Regions from separate parts of the Psychrobacillus sp. AK 1817 genome, predicted to be linked through region 2. Evidence: riboswitches for the same ligand, from Rfam matches in the RefSeq annotation. Region 2 holds a riboswitch; the other holds the start of a gene.

Region 1 (10,284 bases), 1.0 Mb from region 2:
AGAAGATAAATGCTGCATATAGCAGTCCTCCATATAGATTATTAAAAAACCATCCAATTAAAAAGATGATAACAATAAATAACCACCAAGGAATCGCTAGTAGACCCGCCTCAAGACCTTTAATCATGGAGGACGAGATGATAAAGATAAAATCAAAGAATGCATCAAAATTCATGGCAAGAAAATCCACGAATTTCTCTACTACATCCCCTATTGGAAATCGTACGTTTGGAAATTCTGTCATAGAATGGGACTGTAAAAGTACAGCCACAACCACCTTTCTTTAGTTAGATTAAGTAATGAATTATTTCAAAGAAGCTTTTACCTTTTCAGCCACTTCTTCGGACACCCAAGCTGTCCAAATATCTTCATACTCTTTCATCCACCAAATAGCGGCTTCATCTGCTTCAACATCATTTTCCTGCATATAGTCTAATGCACTTTCCGTTAAATCGTTACTAGTTTCATATTTACTTAAAAAGTCTACTACGTCCTTAGCTTGTGTTGGTAAATCCTTATGAACTGCAATAACTACATCATTTGGTGGAAACTCAGTTCCTTTTGATTCATTCCATTTTGCTTCGTCGTAAGGTGCGTCTTCTAATAGAGTTAAATCGTAGCTAGCTGTTACCCACGTTGGTGACCAATAATATCCTACCCAAGGCTCCCCTTTTTTATATGCTCCTGCTAAATCTGCAACAATTGCAGAATCAGAGCCGGGTGCCAGATAGTTATATTGTTCGTCAAGGCCATATGTTTCAAGTTTCGTCCCCAAATACTCACTTACTACCCAACTAGATGGAGCTCCGACCACTCGGCCTTTACTGCTATCTTCGGGATCTTGGAAAATTTCTGGATACTTCTCTAAGTCTTGAACTGTCTTTAAATCTGGAGCGATTGGTTCAATACCTCGTTCTGCATCTCCCTCTATCACGTAAGTTGGAACATATAATCCTTGCGCGTTATCAGCGAAATTAGTAGCTACCTTCATGATATTTCCACTTTCAATTGCTTTTTCGTAGACATCTTTAATGTTATCGGTCCATACTTCCATATAGACATTTATGTCGCCCTTTTCAAGTGATTGCATCGTAGCTGCTGTTGTTCCACTTGTTACCTCGGTTTCATAACCATAACCCTCTTCGATGATAGTTTGAGCAATGCTGTTGTGTAGGCGTATACTATCCCATCCTGCATCAGCAAACTTAATCACCTCAATACTGTCTTTGCTTGTCTCGTTGCCACAAGCTGTAAGTACTAAAAGCATGCAAAGTGAAAAAAATAACATAATTTTTTTCATTAGTCTGACTACCTCTTTTCATTCAATTTTTAAATTAGACGTTCGATCGTTCCTCCTTCAATACTTATAAAATAACTGCTAAAATTTCAAAACAATTAAACTTCCTAATACTGAAATTAAAGGACGCCTAATTTATAACTACTAATACTACTAAACAAATTTGTATATTGCAAATTACTTAAAGAGATAGTTGTTAATTTTTTATTTTAATCTGAATATTTAGCATTAATTTAGTAGACCAATACGATTAGATAAATAGGTAAATATTGTACAATATTCTCGTTTAAAAACAGTAATTTTTATCAAGTATTTGATAGATAGTGCTTTTGTATAGTTTTAATTGAAAAGTGCATGCTCACTTGCTTTCTACTAGATTAGGACATAGGATAGTAAGCTTGATTTCAGGTGGACACTTTCTGTGGGGTGAGCGATAAGCCATCCCCGTCGCATACTTACACCTTTCTTACCTCATAAAAAATGCCATGAATACTGGATTCATGGCAGCCTAGATTATAATTTTTTTCCTTTAAACAACTCGATTGTCAGGTTCTTGTCCCTCTAAAACATTTTCAATTGCTTTAGCATTTATTTGCATCATAGCAAGTCTCGTATGAATACTTGCACTGCCGATATGGGGTAGGACTGTAACATTAGGCAAGGTTAAGAGTGGATGATCTAAAGGAACAGGCTCCGTCTCAAAAACATCTAGTCCAGCGGCCCATATTCTTTTATTTAGGAGGGCATCATAAAGGGATTGCTCATCTACGATTCCGCCACGTGCAACATTAATAAGAGCAGAGGTTTCCTTCATCAATCCTAACTCTTTTTTTCCAATCATCCTTTTAGTTTCTGGAGTTAGAGGTGTCAATATTACAACAAAATCAGATTCTTGCAATAATGTTTCTAGCTCCACATATGTAAAGTTATTTTGTTGCTCTGCCTCTAATTTTCTTGTTCTATTATGATATAAGACTTTCATATTAAAACCCTTCGCACGTCTTGCTACCGCTTCACCGATTCTTCCCATGCCTATGATTCCTAACGTAGCTCCAAAAACGTCCATTCCCGTCAGCTGCATCGGTGTCCATGATTTCCATTTACCTGCACGAATATCTTGTTCTGCTTCGGTAATACGACGAGCAGTAGCCAATAACAACGCAAAGGTTAGGTCTGCAGTTGTCTCAGTTAATACACCAGGAGTATTTGTTACCATAACCCCTTTTTCTTTCGCTGCTTCCACATCAATATTATTGAAGCCAACCGCTAGATTACTGATAATTTTTAAATTCGGTAGACTTTCTATAAGTTCCCGGTCCACTTTATCAGAGAGAACCGTCCACAGGGCATGGACGTCCTTTGCCTCCTTTTTTATATCTTCATAATCCATTGGAGTTTCCTCGCTGTGCCACATATTCACCTCAAATTTTTCTCTTAATGGCTGTACAATTTCCTCCGGTAATTTTCGAGTAATAAAAATTTTGTTCATTTAGTTTCCCCCTTATGTTTTCTGATAATTTAAGCATGGACGATTAGAGAAAAGAATTCAACCATATTTACAATTATATTTTTATACGCTATACTGTGGGCACATAAAGAAAACAAATTGTGTAAATTTATACACAACTGTAAAACTACATACCGTTTCTGCACTAGGGGTGCCCACTTTGGCTGTGATGAGAGCTTTTTAGCTCCGATCCCTTATTACTCGATCAGGATAATACCTGCGTGAGGAAGTGCGGTGACTTTCCTTTTTTCATAAGGGTTAGTGGCTGCATCTTCACGGATGTAGCTTTTTTTTATGAAAAAATTGAGGGAGGTTTTTAGGATGGAATGTGGTTTAAGTCCAATTGTAGGGTTTCGTTTTTCCCTACATCCGATGAGCAATGATTTTGTAAGCATTATTAAAGGTGCACTACAGAATACAGATGTATCCAATGTGTGGATGCATACGGATGATGTCTCAACCGTTATCAGAGGAAAACAAGTTCATGTATTTAATGTGGCAAAATCTATTACTCTGAATGCTGCCAAAACAGGGGTACATGTAGCTCTTTCTGGAACATTCTCAGCGGGTTGTCCTGGCGACACCACTGCTGACGTTTATTTAGACAAGGGAAATGAAGTGACAAATAAGGATGAAACAAACCAATATGTTTCTTCTCAATTTGCTTTATACCCTATGAACAATCCTAACTATATGGATGTGATCTACAGAGAGATTGAGCACGCTAAAGTGAAGGGTGTATTCAATGAATCTATGCATTATGCTAGCGGGATTCATGGGGATATCCATGACGTGTTTGCTTATTATGAGGCAGCCTTCAGCAGAGCTAGATCAGAAGAGCACAAGCATTTAGTGATGACTTTATCGATGAGCATTAATAGCCCTTCTCACGGAGATGACCTCCATGCTTAAATCATGGAAGCTAAAAGAAATTGTTTTAATGTCGGTCTTTGCAGTGGTGTTTGGGATTGTTTATTTACTCTTCCTTCATGTAGGAAACATTTGGTCTGGCTTCGTCGGACCAATCGCATATGAGTGGATTTTTGGTGTTTGGTTTATCGTTTCAATTATCTGTATGTACATCATTCGGAAACCCGGGGCGGCGGTTATCTCGGAAACTATCGCAGCAGCAATAGAGGTACTTTTAGGTAATGCCGTCGGGCCACGTCTTATCCTTTCTGGTGTCATACAAGGTCTAGGTGCCGAGGCTGTATTCGCCGCTACACGTTACAAACGGTTTGATCTTTGGGTTTTAATGCTTGCGGGAGCAGGATCCGCAGTTTTTAGCTTTGTGTATGGCTATTTCTTAGGAGGATTTGCCGTTTATACAACTGGGTATGTAGTTTTCATGCTAGTTGTTCGTATTTTTAGTGGAACTCTCATTGCTGGTTTAGGTGGAAAAGCTGTAGCTGACGGCTTGCTTGCCACTGGGTCGTTAAGAGGATATGCTATTTCGCGTTCAAAAAAAGGTGATATTCGTGCCTAAAGTTATCCGTTTTGAAGATGTCACCTTTTCTTATCCAGACAAGGATACTGCTGTTCTATCAAACTTTTCTATGTCTATCGAAAAAGGAGAGCGTGTCGTCATAACCGGACCAAGCGGCTGCGGAAAGAGCACTTTACTTTATTTGTGCAATCGTCTCTATCCAGAAAATTGCGATGGCATAGTGTCCGGTAGAATAGAACTTTTTGGTAAAGAAAATGATTCCTATCGACCTGGCGAGGTCAATCATCGTATCGCAACAGTATTTCAAGATCCCGATGCACAATTTTGTATGCCAACTGTAGAGGAAGAGCTTGCTTTTACTTTAGAGAATTTACTCGTCGCACAGGAAGAAATGGAGACGAAGATTTCTGAAGTATTGGAGTTAACTAGGTTAACGGATTATCGACATTCCATCATTCAATCGCTTTCTGGAGGTATGAAGCAAAGGGTTGCCACTGCTTGTGCAATGATTATGGAGCCAGAAATATTATTGTTAGATGAGCCTATCACCCATCTGGACCCGTATACCGCAAAACAATATATTGAATGGTTGGACTTACTTCAGCAAAAATCGAGTATAACCATCTTAGCGATTGAGCATAGACTCGACCTATGGGACAACTTCTTTCATCGAACAATTAAGTTAAAGGAAGATAGAATTCCGTATGAAAGCTATACCAAAAGGAAGAGCATGGTTCAAGCAGAAAAGTCTCTGCATGTGGAAAATATTAGTACAAAGCATTTTTTACAGCCAACTTCATTCTCTTTAAATAAAGGAGAAATCGCAGTGCTAGCTGGACCAAATGGCAGTGGGAAATCTACATTATTGAAGGCTCTTTCTGGTATTTTACCCTCTAATGGCAAAGTAAAGCCTAGCATGTTAGGCTATGTACCTCAATCACCAGAATTTTTGTTTATTACAGGGCAAGTGAAGGAAGAGGTTTCTTTCGGTGGTGTTCAAAATACGGAGGAAATGTTGGAGCGACTGAATTTATCTACTGTTTCAGATGCACATCCTTTTTCAATCAGTCATGGGCAAAAAAGGCGCCTAGCTATAGCCATTATGCTTTGTCAGAATCGTGAAGTGATACTGATGGATGAGCCTACTTCTGGCCAGGACTCCGCTACTTTAGCCGAACTGTTTAAAGTAATTGATAATCGTTCTAAGGCAGGTACTACCTTCCTAATTGTTACACATGATATGGAGTTTGCTTATAAGGTTGCAGACACCATTTTACTAATGAAAGACGGAGCAATTACAGGAAAATATCACTCTGACAGCTTTTGGGGTAAAGAAGATTTACTGCTAGAACATCAATTACTCTCACCTAGACGAGGTGCTCTCTATGCACACTAGCCTACATAGGATGAATCCGTCTGTTAAGTTTGTGATAGTAATGATTTGCATGCTGACACTTGCGTTTTTTTTCAATCCATGGACTCCACTTATTTTTTGGTTAAGTATTATTTTGGTGCAAATCTTTTTAAGCCATATATCCTGGAGAAAATGGGGCTTACTGATGCTACCATTTTTTATAGCAGCATTTGGCTATCTTTGGACTACTCTTTTATTTGCAGACAGTAGGACTGGTCCTGTTCTTTGGTCTATCGGTTCTGTTGAAATAACTATGAGTCAACTGAATCACGCCTTGTCCCTAAGCTTTCGCGTTTTAGCTTTTTCTAGCCTAAGCTTGTTATTTGCTTTAACTACCGATCCAATTATATTTATACGTAGCCTAATGCAGCAGTTAAAACTATCTCCAAAAATCGCTTACGGAATTATGGTTGGTTATCAATTTCTACCCCTCTTAAAGGATGAATTTATACTAGTTCAACAGGTGCAGAAACTTAGGGGATTAGATGACCAATCAAATATTTTCAAGAGAATAATAGGTTTACGGCGCGTACTAATCCCCATGCTCGCTGGAGCTGTTCGTAAAGCGGAGAAAGTTGCATTTGCTATGGAAGCAAGGGGTTTCACAGGAGAACCAAGAAGGGTTTTTTATCATAAGGTTACTATTGAAAAGAATGATTTCATGTTAGCATTCTTGTTTATTAGTTTATTATTAATCAGTTGTTTCAGTAATCTTTGGTTAGCGTAAAAACAAAGAGAGTGACACCTGACTTGGGTGACACTCTCTTCCTTTAAATACAATCATATTTTATCAGCAAACTTTTGTTTTATATTCTCTTGCCAATGAAATAGTTCTTCTGCTCGCATAGGTTTAGCAAAATAATAACCTTGTAAAATAGGATTTTCGCAGGATGCCCTTAAAAATCCTACCTGTTCTTTTGTTTCCACTCCTTCAAAGACTATTTCTAGTCCGAGTGACGTCCCTAGTGCAATAATAGCCTGTACTATTAAAGAATCTTTATGAGAATTTGGAACTTCCTCAATAAATGTTTTGTCAATCTTCAAGGTAGAGATTGGTATTTGCTTTAAATAAGAAAGTGAGGATACCCCTGTTCCAAAGTCATCCAGGGCAACAGAGAAACCTTTCTCCCTAAATACTCCTACCGCCCGCATTGCTTCTTCAATATTACTTACAAAGCTAGTTTCCGTAATTTCTAACTCTATTTCATTTGGACAGATTTCATAACTACTTGTAATACTTATCAAACGTTTTAGTAGAGCTGGAGAGGTAACATAATGTCCAGGTATATTAATCGCTACTTTTCCTAGTGAAATATTTTCTTTCTTCCATTGGTACATTTGTTTACAAGCCTGTTCTACAATCCAGTCCGTAACCATTTCCATCTTCGAATTTTCCTCTAGTATAGGGACAAAGACTGCCGGAGACAAAAAACCATATTTTGAATTATTCCATCTTAGAAGAACCTCTACTCCTGCTACTTCCACATTTCGTAGATTTATTTTGGGTTGATACACGAGATATAACTCTTTGTTAATCATTGCTTTTTCAATTCCATCGACTAATTCTTTTTCAAACGTATGCGTATGTATGACCGGATCAAACATAATTACTTCATGTTTATGTTCAATGGAAGAGTCATTAAACACAGCTAGGGCATTCGAATAGATTGAATGAAGGTCTCGATAATCCCTTACCGCGGAAATAGCACAAACCCCTGGAAGTACTATTTTTTTATTTTTAATTGTAAGGGGTCTCTTTAAAATCTCCGCTATTTTTTCCATTGCTATTAGCATTTCATGGATATTTGTATCATCAGTAGTTCTCATAATATAAGCGAAACGATTGCTTTCAAATTTAAACAAACGAGCTGATGGCGGCTTGTAATCCGTGAAGATTTTAGTTAAATGTTGAATGACCTCGTCCCCAAACATGAAGCTAAACTCTTGATTTATTTTTCCAAAGTCATGTAAATGCCAGACTGCTAGTGTTTGACCAGTAACAGACTTTTCAATGTATGATTCAAAGCTTCTACGATTAGGTAGCATTGTAAGATTATCAAAGTAATTGGCTCTATATTTTACGTACCGATCCATCATACTAGATAAAAGTAATACCCCTATTAGCATTCCAAGGAAAAAGGTTACAGTTACACCTAGAAAAGTATTATGCATCGAGTGATTTTCTGCAGTTGCGACTAAATAATCTCTCGGGGCGTAAACACTTATTGCTAATATTCCTACATAATGAGTTGTAGCAATTGCACAGCCCATTAAAATGGATGAAAAAGTTTTAGTAATAAAGTTTTTTGTCTTTTTTGATGAATATTTAATAGAAAATAGAGCAGTCTGCGTAAACATGATAGAGATACACAAGCTGATAAATATAGTAGGTCTATCGTAAACGTATTGCACATCCATCTCCATGGAACGGATTCCAATATAGTGAACTCCTGCTATCCCTAACCCCATTAAAATACTTGCAATTATATATTTCCACCAAGATTGAATTGGTTTATTTACCCAATAGAAAAAAATAAAAGATGCTAAAACACCTGGAATTAGTGACACAAAAGTCAATATCCAATTGTAATTCATACTGATTGGCAACGTAATAGCGGTCATACCTACAAAATGCATAGCCCAAATTCCCAAACCAAGTGAAATAGATGCTAATATTAACCAAAATAAATAGTGAAAAAAACTATTTTTTTGGACTCTTTCATTTAGCGATAGCGCAGTAAATGAAGCAATACAGGCAACTATAATTGAAATTATCACACCGACCAATGAATACTCCGGTTGTAACTCTATAGAATATATGGGTGATATAGCACTAAAAAACAACTTTGTCATTCCTTTCGACGAACAACTTATCTGTTAAACTATACCATATCAACCAGACATATAACATAAAAACCATAATGTAATTGTATAATTTTGATTAAATATTTTATCTTATAATATTTTTACAATATATGTGTGTCGAATTGTTGAAAATTGGTTCTTTATGATTATTTATTTTTGTTATATAATTATTGTGAATATTCCAATACTGTTGAAAATAGGTATTATCAGAAAATTATATAGGAGGCTATTAAATGTCATCAGTGGCTCTGCTAAGAGGAATTAATTTAGGAAAGATTAATAAAGTAGATATGAAATCTCTAAAGCAACTCTTTGAAGAATTGGGCTTTCATAATGTACGTACATATATTCAAACAGGAAACGTTATTTTTGATAACAGTGAATGTAGCGAGGGAAAATTAGAGGAAGCACTAAGAATCACTTATGGGTTTTCTATTCCGGTTACTTTAAGAACGAAATCTGAATTGGAAGAAGTACATAACCATCCACTTTTCTTAAATGACCAAACCTTTGTCATGTTTCTACAAAGGAAAATTACCAACGAACAGATTACTATACTTAAGGAAATAGTAGAGGACGAGTTTGTAGTTCTTCATAGACGTAATTTGATCATTAATCATTCCAAGAACTATCACCAGACAAAGTATACGAATGCCTTCTTTGAAAAGAAGCTCCAAACGGTTTGCACAGCTAGAAATAAAAATACAGTGATAAAAATATTAGAAAGAATGTAGGATGTTTGACATAAGAATTTCTTATACCTTTTTATGAATTAAATAAATTTTTATTATCAGAAAACTTACGGTAAAGTAAAGTTATTCATAAGGGGGTATGAAGCATGTCGTTTACTTTTAAAAAAATCGATCATATTCAATTAGCTGCTCCAAAGGGCTGTGAAGAAGAAGCTCGCCGATTCTTCACTGGAATTTTAAGATTGCCAGAAATAGAAAAACCACCTCTTCTAAAACAGAAGGGCGGTGTATGGTTTACATTAGGTAGCTATCAAATTCACATTGGAGTTGAAGAAAAGTTTTCTCCTGCCAAGAAGGCACATCCAGCATTCGAGGTGGAAAACTTAGAAGCTCTAAAAGAGCATTTATCCGAACAAGGAGTAAGCTTTGTAGTCGATGCAGAGCTACCAGGAGCTAATCGCATCTACATTCATGATCCATTTGGTAATCGAATCGAGATTTTAGAGTGGATGTGACTTAAAAAAAGCGCAGTCGTGACAAAATTGTTCTTCGATTTCCACTCTGCTTTGGTTTACGCTTTCAGGGGTAGCCAATAAGCCATCACCGCCGCTCACGCATCTTGCAGGAACACTTATATTTGAAAAAACGCCTATGGGAAAATGACTCCCACAGGCGTTTTTATTTTAATTAATTATCTTGTACTTCGTTACGTTTTTTCTTAAATAGCTTAGAAAGAACCTCATAAACGATTGGAACTATAATCAGCGTTAACAATGTTGAACTTGCTAGACCACCGATTACGGTAATACCTAATCCTTTAGAGATTAAACCACCGCCACCACCTGAACCAACCGCAAGTGGAACAAGTGCTCCAATTGTTGCAATGGCAGTCATAAGAATTGGACGTAAACGTGTTGCCCCAGCTTCTAAGATTGCTTCACGCATTGTCATACCATCACGTTCCATATGAATAATACGGTCCACAAGCACGATAGCGTTCGTCACAACTATACCTATCAGCATGAGGAGACCCATCATAACAGATACGGAAATTGTTTCATC
Region 2 (10,284 bases):
GTGCTAATGCAGAAATTGACTCATCAGAAGCTACGACCGTATATATGGTAGATTACATTTCAACTACAGACGGGGAAGCAGTTACAAATCATAAGTGGGTAACAGAAAGTGAACTATCAGCAAAATAAACTAAAATTTTTATAACTTTCACGAAAGAGTTTGTTTGAAGTTGCGGAAGAAATGTCAATATTATGATTCCACTTCTATAGGGAAAACTGCAGAACAGATACTTCTTTCTTAAAATTACTTTCTAAAAATAAAAATGGCGTTGATGCCATGCTGCTTTTTTAGGTTGTATAGACTATTATCAAAAAGACATTTAATGTATTTTGAGATTTTAAAAATTATATTTTTTTTTAATATATAATTTTATGATTTTCCAAAAAATGTATACTTTTCTTTTGTTTAATGAGATACTATGGTAATAACAATGATAAATTGTTAATGCCATAAATTGGAGTTGAACATGTTTGTGATTGCACGTAGCACGAATGGTGTTACAGAAGTGTTGAAAAATTCAAATAGCCAACTGATAAAAGTATTTTACAATCTTGAAGAGGCCGAGCAATTTGTAGCTCGGTTAAACAAAAGTATATTACCTGAGAAGCAGTGGACTGTCATAGAGGATTCATTAATGTTAAAGTTAAACGAGTAAGGAAATTTTCCTTACTTTTTTTTGTGGGTAAAAAAAGTGAGAAATTTAATACACTTAAGCTACCTGATACTATTGGACGCCTATATTTGATATAATAATATCCATTACACAAGAACGGAGATTTAAAGTGAACACACCAGTAAAAAAGAATGATCAGTTAGCGGTTTATATAGAGGATTTGACACATGATGGATCTGGCGTTGCTAAGGTCGACGGCTATCCACTATTCATACATGGTGGTCTGCCAGATGAAAAAGCGGAAGTACTTGTTTTAAAGACATTAAAGAACTATGGCTTTGCCAAATTATTAAATATTGTAGAGCCTTCCCCATTTCGCGTAGAAGCTCCATGTCCTGTATTTTATGAATGTGGCGGCTGTCAGCTCCAGCATATCAATTATGAAGGTCAGTTAAAATGGAAAGAAAATATGGTTCGAAATGTCATGCAACGATTAGGCAAGATTGATGCGCCAGTATTACCTGTAAAAGGAATGGACAACCCTTGGGAATACCGTAATAAATCTCAAATTCCATTTGGTTTAGCGGATGGAAAGGTGATTGCAGGGTTCTATCAGGCGAAGTCTCACAGAATTGCAGACACTCCAACTTGTTTGATCCAATCGGATGAAGCTGATCGATTGATGAGAGCATTCAAGGAAAAGGCATTAGAGCTAGACTTAGTCCCTTACAATGAAGACACAAAAAAAGGTCAGCTGCGTCACTTAGTAGTTCGTAAAGGCAGAGCAACTGGCGAAGTGATGGTCGTTTTAGTAACAAAGCATCCTAAGCTTTCAAAGAAGGAAGCAATTATTGAACTAATTAGAGAAGCAGAACCAAAAGTCACCTCGATTATGCAAAATGTTAATTCAAGAAATACGAACGTCATCTACGGAGACGAAACAAACCTATTGTGGGGGAAACCAACGATTGAGGATTTAATCGGAGATGTTCGATTTGAAATATCTGCTCGTTCCTTTTATCAGGTAAACCCAGAGCAGACAGAAGTATTATATAAACAGGCACTCGATTATGCTCAACTTTCAGGTGACGAGACTGTAATTGACGCTTATTGTGGAATTGGTACAATTTCATTATTCCTAGCGCAAAGAGCGAAGCAAGTGTTGGGTGTAGAAATTGTCCCTCAAGCGATTGAGGACGCAAAAAGAAACGCTGATCTAAACGGCTTCACTAACACATACTTTGAAGCTGGCCCAGCAGAGGAAGTCATTCCACGGTGGTACAAGGAAGGAAAAAATGCAGATGTTCTAGTAGTGGATCCTCCGAGAAAAGGCTGCGACGAAGCACTTCTGACGACAATCATAGAGCAACGCCCAAAACGTGTAGTTTATGTCTCATGTAACCCAGCAACACTTGCACGTGATCTTCGCATTTTAGAAGATGGAGGCTATAAGACACAGGAAATTCAACCAGTGGACATGTTCCCGCAGACGACACATTGCGAAGCTGTCGCTTGGCTGGAACTAGCATAATTATTCAAAAACGAATTCTGATTTTGGAATTCGTTTTTTTATTTTTCGCTTATTTAAATTTAGTCTGGAAGAAGCTCCTACTTATGATATAAATTCAATACATCTGCTAGGGTCTTTGATTCATTTTTAAACTCATACCTGTCACGTCGTGATTATTATCTTGTTTGCCGCGGTGCTTTCAGTTAAACTTAGTGTAATTAAATGAATTTGCAGGGGGACACGTTTGTGTTGAGAAGGTAAAACCTGACCCTTAGAACCTGACTGTTAATACAGACGTAGGGAGCAAAGTACACGATTATCAATATGTACTTACTTAAGCTCCGCGTATTTTTTACGTGGTGCTTTTCTTTTGCAAATACTTTAATTGCGGGGGGACACATTGTGTTGAGAAGGTTAAAACCTGACCCTTAGAACCTGACAGTTAACACTGGCGTAGGGAGCAATCATGGGTGTAGTCTACACTTTTTGGGCGTCTCTATTAGAGGCGCCTTTTTTGCACTTACGTCCACCAATTAAGGAGGACAAAAAAATGGAGTTTTGTGAAAAAGTTAGACAGGAGACGCAATTTTATTGGGAGGCTAGTTTTAACCATCCGTTTGTGCAAGGTATTGCTGATGGTAGTTTACCACTCGAAAAGTTCAAGTTTTATATGCTACAGGATGCGTATTATTTAAAGCATTACACAAAAGTCTTAGCTTTAGCAGCTGCAAAGGCAACAAATGATGAGGACATTCAGTACTTTTTAAACAGTGCGAGATTTATTCATGAAGCAGAGCTTGAGCTTCACCGTACAACTTTTCAAGACTTAAATGTAACGGCCGAAGAAATTGAAAATTTTGAGGTGGCACCAGCTACTTATAATTATGTGAGTCATATGTACAATGCAGTCCATAATGGCGATGTAGCAGAAGCATTTGCTGCTATATTACCTTGCCCTTGGCTCTATCAAGAAATTGGGCAACAGCTTAAGTATGCTCGTCCGAATATACCGCTGTATGCGCAATGGATTGCATTATATGCATCTGACGAAATGCTTCAATCGATTAATAAGCAAAAGTCGATGTTAAATCGTTTTGCGAAGGAACAGCCCATGAAACAAAAGGTTTTAAAGGCACATTTTGAAAAAAGCTGTTATTACGAGTGGATGTTTTGGGAAATGCCATGGACGATGCAAAATTGGACAAAAGGGGTGTATATGAATGAGCCTACAAAAAATTAATCTACAAAAACCTTTAGTGCATTGTATCACCAACTATGTCGTGGCCAATTTTACAGCAAATGGCTTACTAGCAATAGGAGCTTCACCTGTGATGGCCGATGCGGTTAAAGAAGCGGCGGAAATGGCATCAAAATCGAATGCGCTTTTATTAAATATCGGCACATTAAATGAACAGACAATAAAATCAATGCTTCTAGCAGGAAACAGTGCGAATGTGAAGAACATTCCTATAGTTTTTGATCCCGTCGGTGCAGGGGCAACGAATTTTCGATTAGAAACAACGATGGAAATATTACAACAACTTAAAATTAATTTAATTCGGTGTAATGTCGGAGAACTCGCGGCTATTGCAGGTGTTACTTGGCAAGCAAAAGGCGTCGATAGTGGCGTGGGTGAACTTGATGTAGCTGAGACGGCCATGCATGTTGCAAACAAATATAACTGTCTTGTGATTGTGACAGGTGAGCAAGATGTGATTACAGATGGTATCAGAATAGAATGGATCGTAGGTGGTCATGAAAAGGTAACGAAAATGACAGGAAGTGGCTGTCTATTAAGTGCCCTTTGTGCAGCAGAGCTCGCAAGCTGTGAAAATGCATTCGAAGATCTTGCGAATCTACTTCGTGATTATAAACAAGCAAGCTCAAATGCGTATTCAACGATTGGGACATTCCATATGAATTTTCTAAATCAACTTGAATATTTAGCGGAGGGACACCAATGATTACATTAACGATAGCGGGTTCAGATAGTGGAGGCGGAGCAGGCATTCAGGCAGATATTAAAACGTTTCAAGAGCTTGGTGTATTTGGTACAAGTGTTATCACTGCCTTAACCGCCCAAAATACGTTAGGTGTACATGGCATTTTTCCAACAACAGTACAATTTGTAGAAGCACAATTGAAGGCGGTCCTTGAAGATTTTAATGTGACAGCGATTAAAACAGGCATGTTATTTAATTCAGAGATTATTGAGTGTGTCGCTGCTACACTTAAAAATAGAGGCTTACCTCTTATCGTTGACCCTGTGATGATTGCGAAGGGCGGCGCCAGCTTGCTTCAACAAGAGTCTATACAAGCTCTTAAAAATAAGCTGCTACCCATTGCAACTGTTTGCACACCAAATATACCAGAAGCCGAGGTCATAAGTGGTCGCTCCATTCATACGGAACAAGAACTATTTCTAGCTGCTCAAGATATTATCTCCCTTGGGGTACAATGTGTGGTTATGAAAGGTGGACATTTAGCTGGTGACAAAGCGATTGATGCGGTGTTTATAAAAGGGGAGGTTCCTTTTGTCTTAGAAACGAATCGATTTGAAACTAAACATACGCACGGAACAGGCTGTACATTTTCAGCAGCATTAACAGCAGAAATAGCAAAAGGAAAATCTTTGCAAGAAGCCGTTTTGGAAGCGAAAAAATTTGTCCATTTAGCGATTAGCAATCCATTAAATATTGGGCATGGTTTTGGTCCAACGAATCATTTTGCCTATCGTCAGCTTGAGGGGAAGTGTGATGTTGTATGTCACTAAATCTCGATAAATATTTTATTATGGGTACGATTAATTGTAGGCGTGATCCTTTAGTGGTGTTAGAAGCAGCATTACAAGCCGGTATTACGATGTTTCAATTAAGAGAAAAGGGTGAAAATGCACTTACTGGGGATTCCTATGTACAATTTGCACGTAAATGCCAAAATTTATGTCACGCTTACAAAGTGCCATTTCTAATAAATGACGATGTAGAGCTAGCCTTAAAGCTTAATGCTGATGGGATTCATGTTGGTCAGGATGATTTAAATATTGAAATGTTTCGTAAGCGTGCAGAAAATAAAATCATCGGTGTTTCTGTGCATACGATGGAGGAACTGGAAAAGGCGATTGCAAATGGTGCAGATTATGTTGGGATTGGACCCATTTTTGAAACATCATCAAAAAAAGATGCCGAACCACCAGCAGGGGTTGCATTTTTAAAGAAAGCAAGAACTGACTATCCGAATGTCCCCATTGTAGCAATTGGTGGTATTTCACCAACAAACAGTAGCATCGTACGTGAAGCTGGGGCTAATGGTGTTGCAGTTATTTCTGCCATTAGTCTTAGTGAAGATATTTGGAAGACTGTTAGAGAAATTTAAAGTGAATTTTCGTAGTTAATACAAATATAATTTGTTATAAAATCTATAACTTCATTAATCATTATACGCATTGAAGTATGAAGATAAATATGAAAAGGCTACCTTTAACTATAGCAAGTCCTAGCTAATTGCTTAAACCACTAGCATCAAAGTGTTGCCACATAATGCGAAGCAGTGGCATGGTTGGAATTAGTTTAAAGTAACTAAGCAGACGGTTTAGTAGTGCTATAATGCATTTCTAAACCGTCTGCTTTTATATTTATCCTATTTTTAATCAGATAAGAATGGGGATAAGTAAGTATTGTAGGATTAAACCGAAAAAGAATAGGTGGTTTTACGTCATTGCTAAGCTTAATACCTTGTTTTATCTGTCTAACTTAGTTTTAATATTCCATTACATATGGAAATCTTCTGATTATTAATCTGTATATTTTCCCCTTTTAGTGTATATTTAGGATAACTAAAATAAATAAGTACGCAGCATTGCATGCGTTATTTGAAGGGGATGTACTATGAGAAGGATAATTTTATCAACAGAGAGTGGAGCGGATTTACCGAAGGACCTGGTTGAAAAACATCAAATTCAAGTGGTACCGATGCACGTCATCATGGATGGGAAGGATTATTTAGATGGAGAGCTGCCTGTAGAGGAAGTCTTCGATTATCATAGTCGCACAAAAAAAATTCCATCTACAACAGCAACGAATACACATGAGTATCATGAGTTGTTTATGAAAATCAGAACTAATTTTCCTGAGAGCATCATTATTCACATTGGATATACGTCAAAAGCATCTGCTTCCTTTCAAAGTGCGTTAATTGCAGCGGAGGATTTTGAAAATCTTTTCCTAATTGATACGCTAAACGTGACAGGAGGATTAGCTGCAGTTGTGCTGTATGCTGCCAATTTAATTGAGGAAGAACCTTCCATTGATCATAATCAGCTAATAGAAAAAATAGAATCTATCGTTCCTAAAACAAAGCTGGCTTTCATACCAGGCAGTTTGGACTTTCTAAGATCGGGTGGGCGCGTAAGTAACATGGCTTATATTGGAGGGTCATTATTAAAAATAAAGCCCTGCATTGAGCTAAAAGAAGGAAAGCTTGTTTCCACTAGAAAGTATCGTGGGAATATGAGTATAGTTGCGGAAAAGCTCATGCGAGATTACTTGAACCAATATGATATTTCTAGAAAACAGCTGTATTTGATCTATTCTATCGGACTTGATGAAAGTATTAAGAGGCAAATGGAAGAAATCGCAAAGGAAACAGGCTTCGAAAATGTAACATGGATGCAAGCAGGTGCAATGATTTCTACCCATGCTGGACCTGGAGGCTTTGGGATTGCAGGGGTAGAAAATTAGAAAAAGTTCTGAAAAAACATCATTGAGTTATAAAGTTTCTTATAAGTACCGGTCACGTTGTGTGTCTAAGCGAATCAAGCACTTTCTTCAAAACTCAACCAATATCTCCTATTTATCATATACACTAAACATATTGTGAAGTGGTCGCTAAGTTAAAATTAGGATAAGAAAAACGAATTCCAATGATGGATTTCGTTTTTTTATTTGGCTGTTTTCCTCAACATGTAATTACCATTTTATGGTATAATTAGTTGGAAGGTAGAATCTTGAAAAAACGTGTCAGGTTAATTAAAGAGGAGACTAAGACTAGTATCATTTTTATTTGCTGTATAAGTAAAATATTTAATTTTAGTTGTATAGGTTATTAGATGTTTTTACATAAGATAATAGACAAGGAGATGATTCAAATGAAAAATTTAGGATTTGTCAAAATTACTGTTCTCCTCTTAGTCGCATTGACTCTTTCTGCTTGCAGTATGCAAGAAGAAAATAGTAAAGACATGGAAGAGCCAGATGATAGCATTGTCGATAATGAAAACGAAAGCAACGAAAACGATTTAGACTTTGTTACAATCGAAAAAATTGAAAAATACGAGGGAATGGAAATTTCCGACTGGATCGATGAACAGACCGTTGTCCTTGCACAAGAAAACCAAGAACTTGGAAAAATGAGTCTCTTAGAGAATGCAGAGTTCTACCCTAGAAGTATATATGAGTACAAATTGGACACAAAAGAGTTTAAAATGATAAAAGCCCAAAAAAACATGTTTCTTGGTGGGGCAACTTTGTCTCCAGATAAAAAACATCTTTTGTATTATGAATACTCTATTGGGGATGTATCCTATTATCTAATGACCTTGGAGGAAGGGAGGCAATCCTCTGTGACGGAGGACATTATTGGTAGCGCTTATACAGCTGGGTGGACTGACGAGCAAAATGTAATCGGTGCTTCCTATGCCGGAGGGGCATATATGGCTGACACGATAGGTAATCTAACTCAAATTGCCGAGCTTCAGGAGGAACAATTGTACACAGTTCATAAAATGAAGGAAAAAATCTATTATATAACTACAGACAGTCCAACCTTTCAGGTATATATGCTGGATCTGGTGACTAAAGAAAAAAAGAATCTGCAATTGGAAAATGCGGATGGAATCACACTCTCGCCTGATGGAAAGCAAATGCTAGTTACTCAAGCAACCGGGTCAACAAAAAGGCTGATAATTACTGATACCGATGGAAATATACAAAGTACGATTACTGAAGGTTCTGATGTGACTGGCGCTTCCTGGTCTCCCAATCAGCAAATGATTGCATATCAATTAGATTCTGTTATCAACGATGTAGACAGTAGTGGACTATACCTGTACGATATATCAACCGGTAAATCCATACAAATAGCTCCAAATGTCAGAAATGCGAAAATCAAATGGAGCCCTTCAGGTAAAAAAATTTCCGTTACAGAACTGGATGAAAGAAACTATAACAGCAGCATTATATATATAAAATAGTGCGAGGTATTTACTTTTTACTTAAAGAAGACAGTTAGCTAACTGTCTTTTTTTGTGTTTAATAAAAGTTTTAAGAATTAATGGAAGCGTTGTGAAATTAAAAGTTATTGTAATATTACAAAATTTAAGTTATGTTTTAAAATACTCATAAAAATTTAGAAGAATGTATTGGTTGTTCAATTTAGTGTGAACATCTCAATGAATTAAAACTAAATCATAGAGAACGAGAGACACACTTTCTTTTAAAACTATAAATTAGTATCAGAAAGAGGTATAAAATAATGACACTACAACAGTTAAAATATGTAATTGAAGTTGCAAGAAGTCGTTCTATTAGTAAGGCTGCACAAAATTTATTCATTAGCCAGCCAAGTCTTTCAAATGCACTAAAGGAGTTAGAAAATGAAATAGGGACTATCATTTTCCAAAGAACTAATAAAGGAATTATCATGACATCTGAAGGCGCAGAGTTTTTAGGTTATGCTCGACAAGTGGTTGAACAAGCAAATCTTCTGGAAAATCGCTATTCCAATATTCAATCTTCCCAGCAACACTTTTCTGTATCAGCTCAGCACTATGCTTTTGCGGTAAGTGCATTTGTCCGTCTGCTAGAGGAATACAATCGAGATGAATACGAATTTACATTAAGAGAAACCAAAACCTATGAAATTATTGAAGATGTAAAAAATCTACATAGTGAAATTGGTATTTTATATGTAAATGATTTTAATAGAAAAGTGATTCAAAAATTCCTGAGAGAAGGTAATCTCATCTTTCAAGAACTGTTTGAAGCAAAGCCTCACGTATTTATTAGCTCTAGAAATCCGCTAGCAAAGCAGGAATTTGTAACTTTATCAGATTTAATTCCTTATCCTTATCTTTCCTTTGAACAAGGAGATTATAATTCTTTTTATTTTTCGGAGGAAATTTTGAGTACTCTTTCTAGGCCAAAGAATATACGAGTTAGTGATCGAGCGACACTTTTTAATTTATTGATTGGACTTAATGGTTATACAATATCAACTGGTGTGATAAGTCATGAACTAAATAGTAATAACATTGTTTCAGTTCCTTTACTTGTAGATGAACGGATTACAGTTGGCTATATTACACATAAAAATGTAAAAAACAGTCCTCTAGCGACTATATATATTGAATATTTAAAAGAAACAATTGCTGAAGAACAAGTTCAGCTATAGTTTAAAACTATAGCTAGAGATACTAAATAAGTGTTACATGCTACCAATTGTATAGTGCTAAAATTTCCTTACATACACATTGCTTTGCTTTTTTAATAGCCTATCCTTTTATATTCTATCAATCTGTTGCGAGATAAATAGAAATGATAGCTAATTATCTACCTTAAACTACGTGTATATAGGAGGTACCATGAGAACAGTCAACCCGATTGAAATAGTTAATCAGAGTAAATTGAAAGTCTTTCATTACGTGCTTATTATTTGTTTATTTTTTATCATGATGTTCGACGGCTATGATGTGGTCATTTATGGTGCAACCATTCCAATGTTAAAAGCGGAGTGGGGAATCTCTGATTTAGTAGCGGGGGCGATAAGTAGTTATACGACAATCGGTACAGCAGTTGGAGCTGTTTTATTCGGTCTGTATTCAGATCGTTTTGGAAGAAAGCGTATTATTATTTTAACGACCTTCTTATTCAGCTTTTTTACATTATTATCTGGATTTGCAACGTCACCGATCTTATTTATTGTTTTTCGTATTATTGCAGGTTTAGGATTTGGTGGTGTTATGCCAAACATAGCTGCTTTAATATCAGAATACGCTCCGTCCAAACACCGTGCTGCAATTATTTCAATCATATTTTGCGGTTACTCCGTTGGTGCAATTCTAGCCTCGTTTAGCGGGCAGGTATTGCTCGAAAGATTCGGTTGG

What was found. A riboswitch is a leader RNA that binds a small molecule or an ion and turns the genes downstream of it on or off. The one in region 2 is predicted to bind thiamine pyrophosphate.
Region 1: linked by a shared signal. The riboswitch ahead of D0S48_RS11040 (YkoF family thiamine/hydroxymethylpyrimidine-binding protein) and the one ahead of tenA (thiaminase II) in region 2 are both predicted to bind thiamine pyrophosphate.

The regions. Positions count from the first base shown of each region.
Region 1 is NZ_CP031739.1:2,234,850-2,245,133, forward strand. It holds gene D0S48_RS11025 (ABC transporter permease) at 1-271, opposite strand, end outside; gene D0S48_RS11030 (ABC transporter substrate-binding protein) at 305-1,300, opposite strand; gene D0S48_RS11035 (2-hydroxyacid dehydrogenase) at 1,827-2,786, opposite strand; TPP riboswitch at 2,942-3,049, shown strand; gene D0S48_RS11040 (YkoF family thiamine/hydroxymethylpyrimidine-binding protein) at 3,126-3,716, shown strand; gene D0S48_RS11045 (ECF transporter S component) at 3,709-4,290, shown strand; gene D0S48_RS11050 (ABC transporter ATP-binding protein) at 4,283-5,647, shown strand; gene D0S48_RS11055 (energy-coupling factor transporter transmembrane component T family protein) at 5,697-6,392, shown strand; gene D0S48_RS11060 (bifunctional diguanylate cyclase/phosphodiesterase) at 6,446-8,518, opposite strand; gene D0S48_RS11065 (DUF1697 domain-containing protein) at 8,764-9,264, shown strand; gene D0S48_RS11070 (VOC family protein) at 9,369-9,737, shown strand; gene D0S48_RS11075 (efflux RND transporter permease subunit) at 9,910-10,284, opposite strand, start outside.
Region 2 is NZ_CP031739.1:3,281,780-3,292,063, forward strand. It holds gene D0S48_RS16365 (YdhK family protein) at 1-128, shown strand, start outside; gene D0S48_RS16370 (hypothetical protein) at 467-655, shown strand; gene rlmD (23S rRNA (uracil(1939)-C(5))-methyltransferase RlmD) at 783-2,144, shown strand; TPP riboswitch at 2,346-2,443, shown strand; TPP riboswitch at 2,503-2,600, shown strand; gene tenA (thiaminase II) at 2,674-3,363, shown strand; gene thiM (hydroxyethylthiazole kinase) at 3,344-4,087, shown strand; gene thiD (bifunctional hydroxymethylpyrimidine kinase/phosphomethylpyrimidine kinase) at 4,084-4,896, shown strand; gene thiE (thiamine phosphate synthase) at 4,887-5,498, shown strand; gene D0S48_RS16400 (DegV family protein) at 6,011-6,862, shown strand; gene D0S48_RS16405 (TolB family protein) at 7,270-8,373, shown strand; gene D0S48_RS16410 (LysR family transcriptional regulator) at 8,655-9,572, shown strand; gene D0S48_RS16415 (MFS transporter) at 9,763-10,284, shown strand, end outside.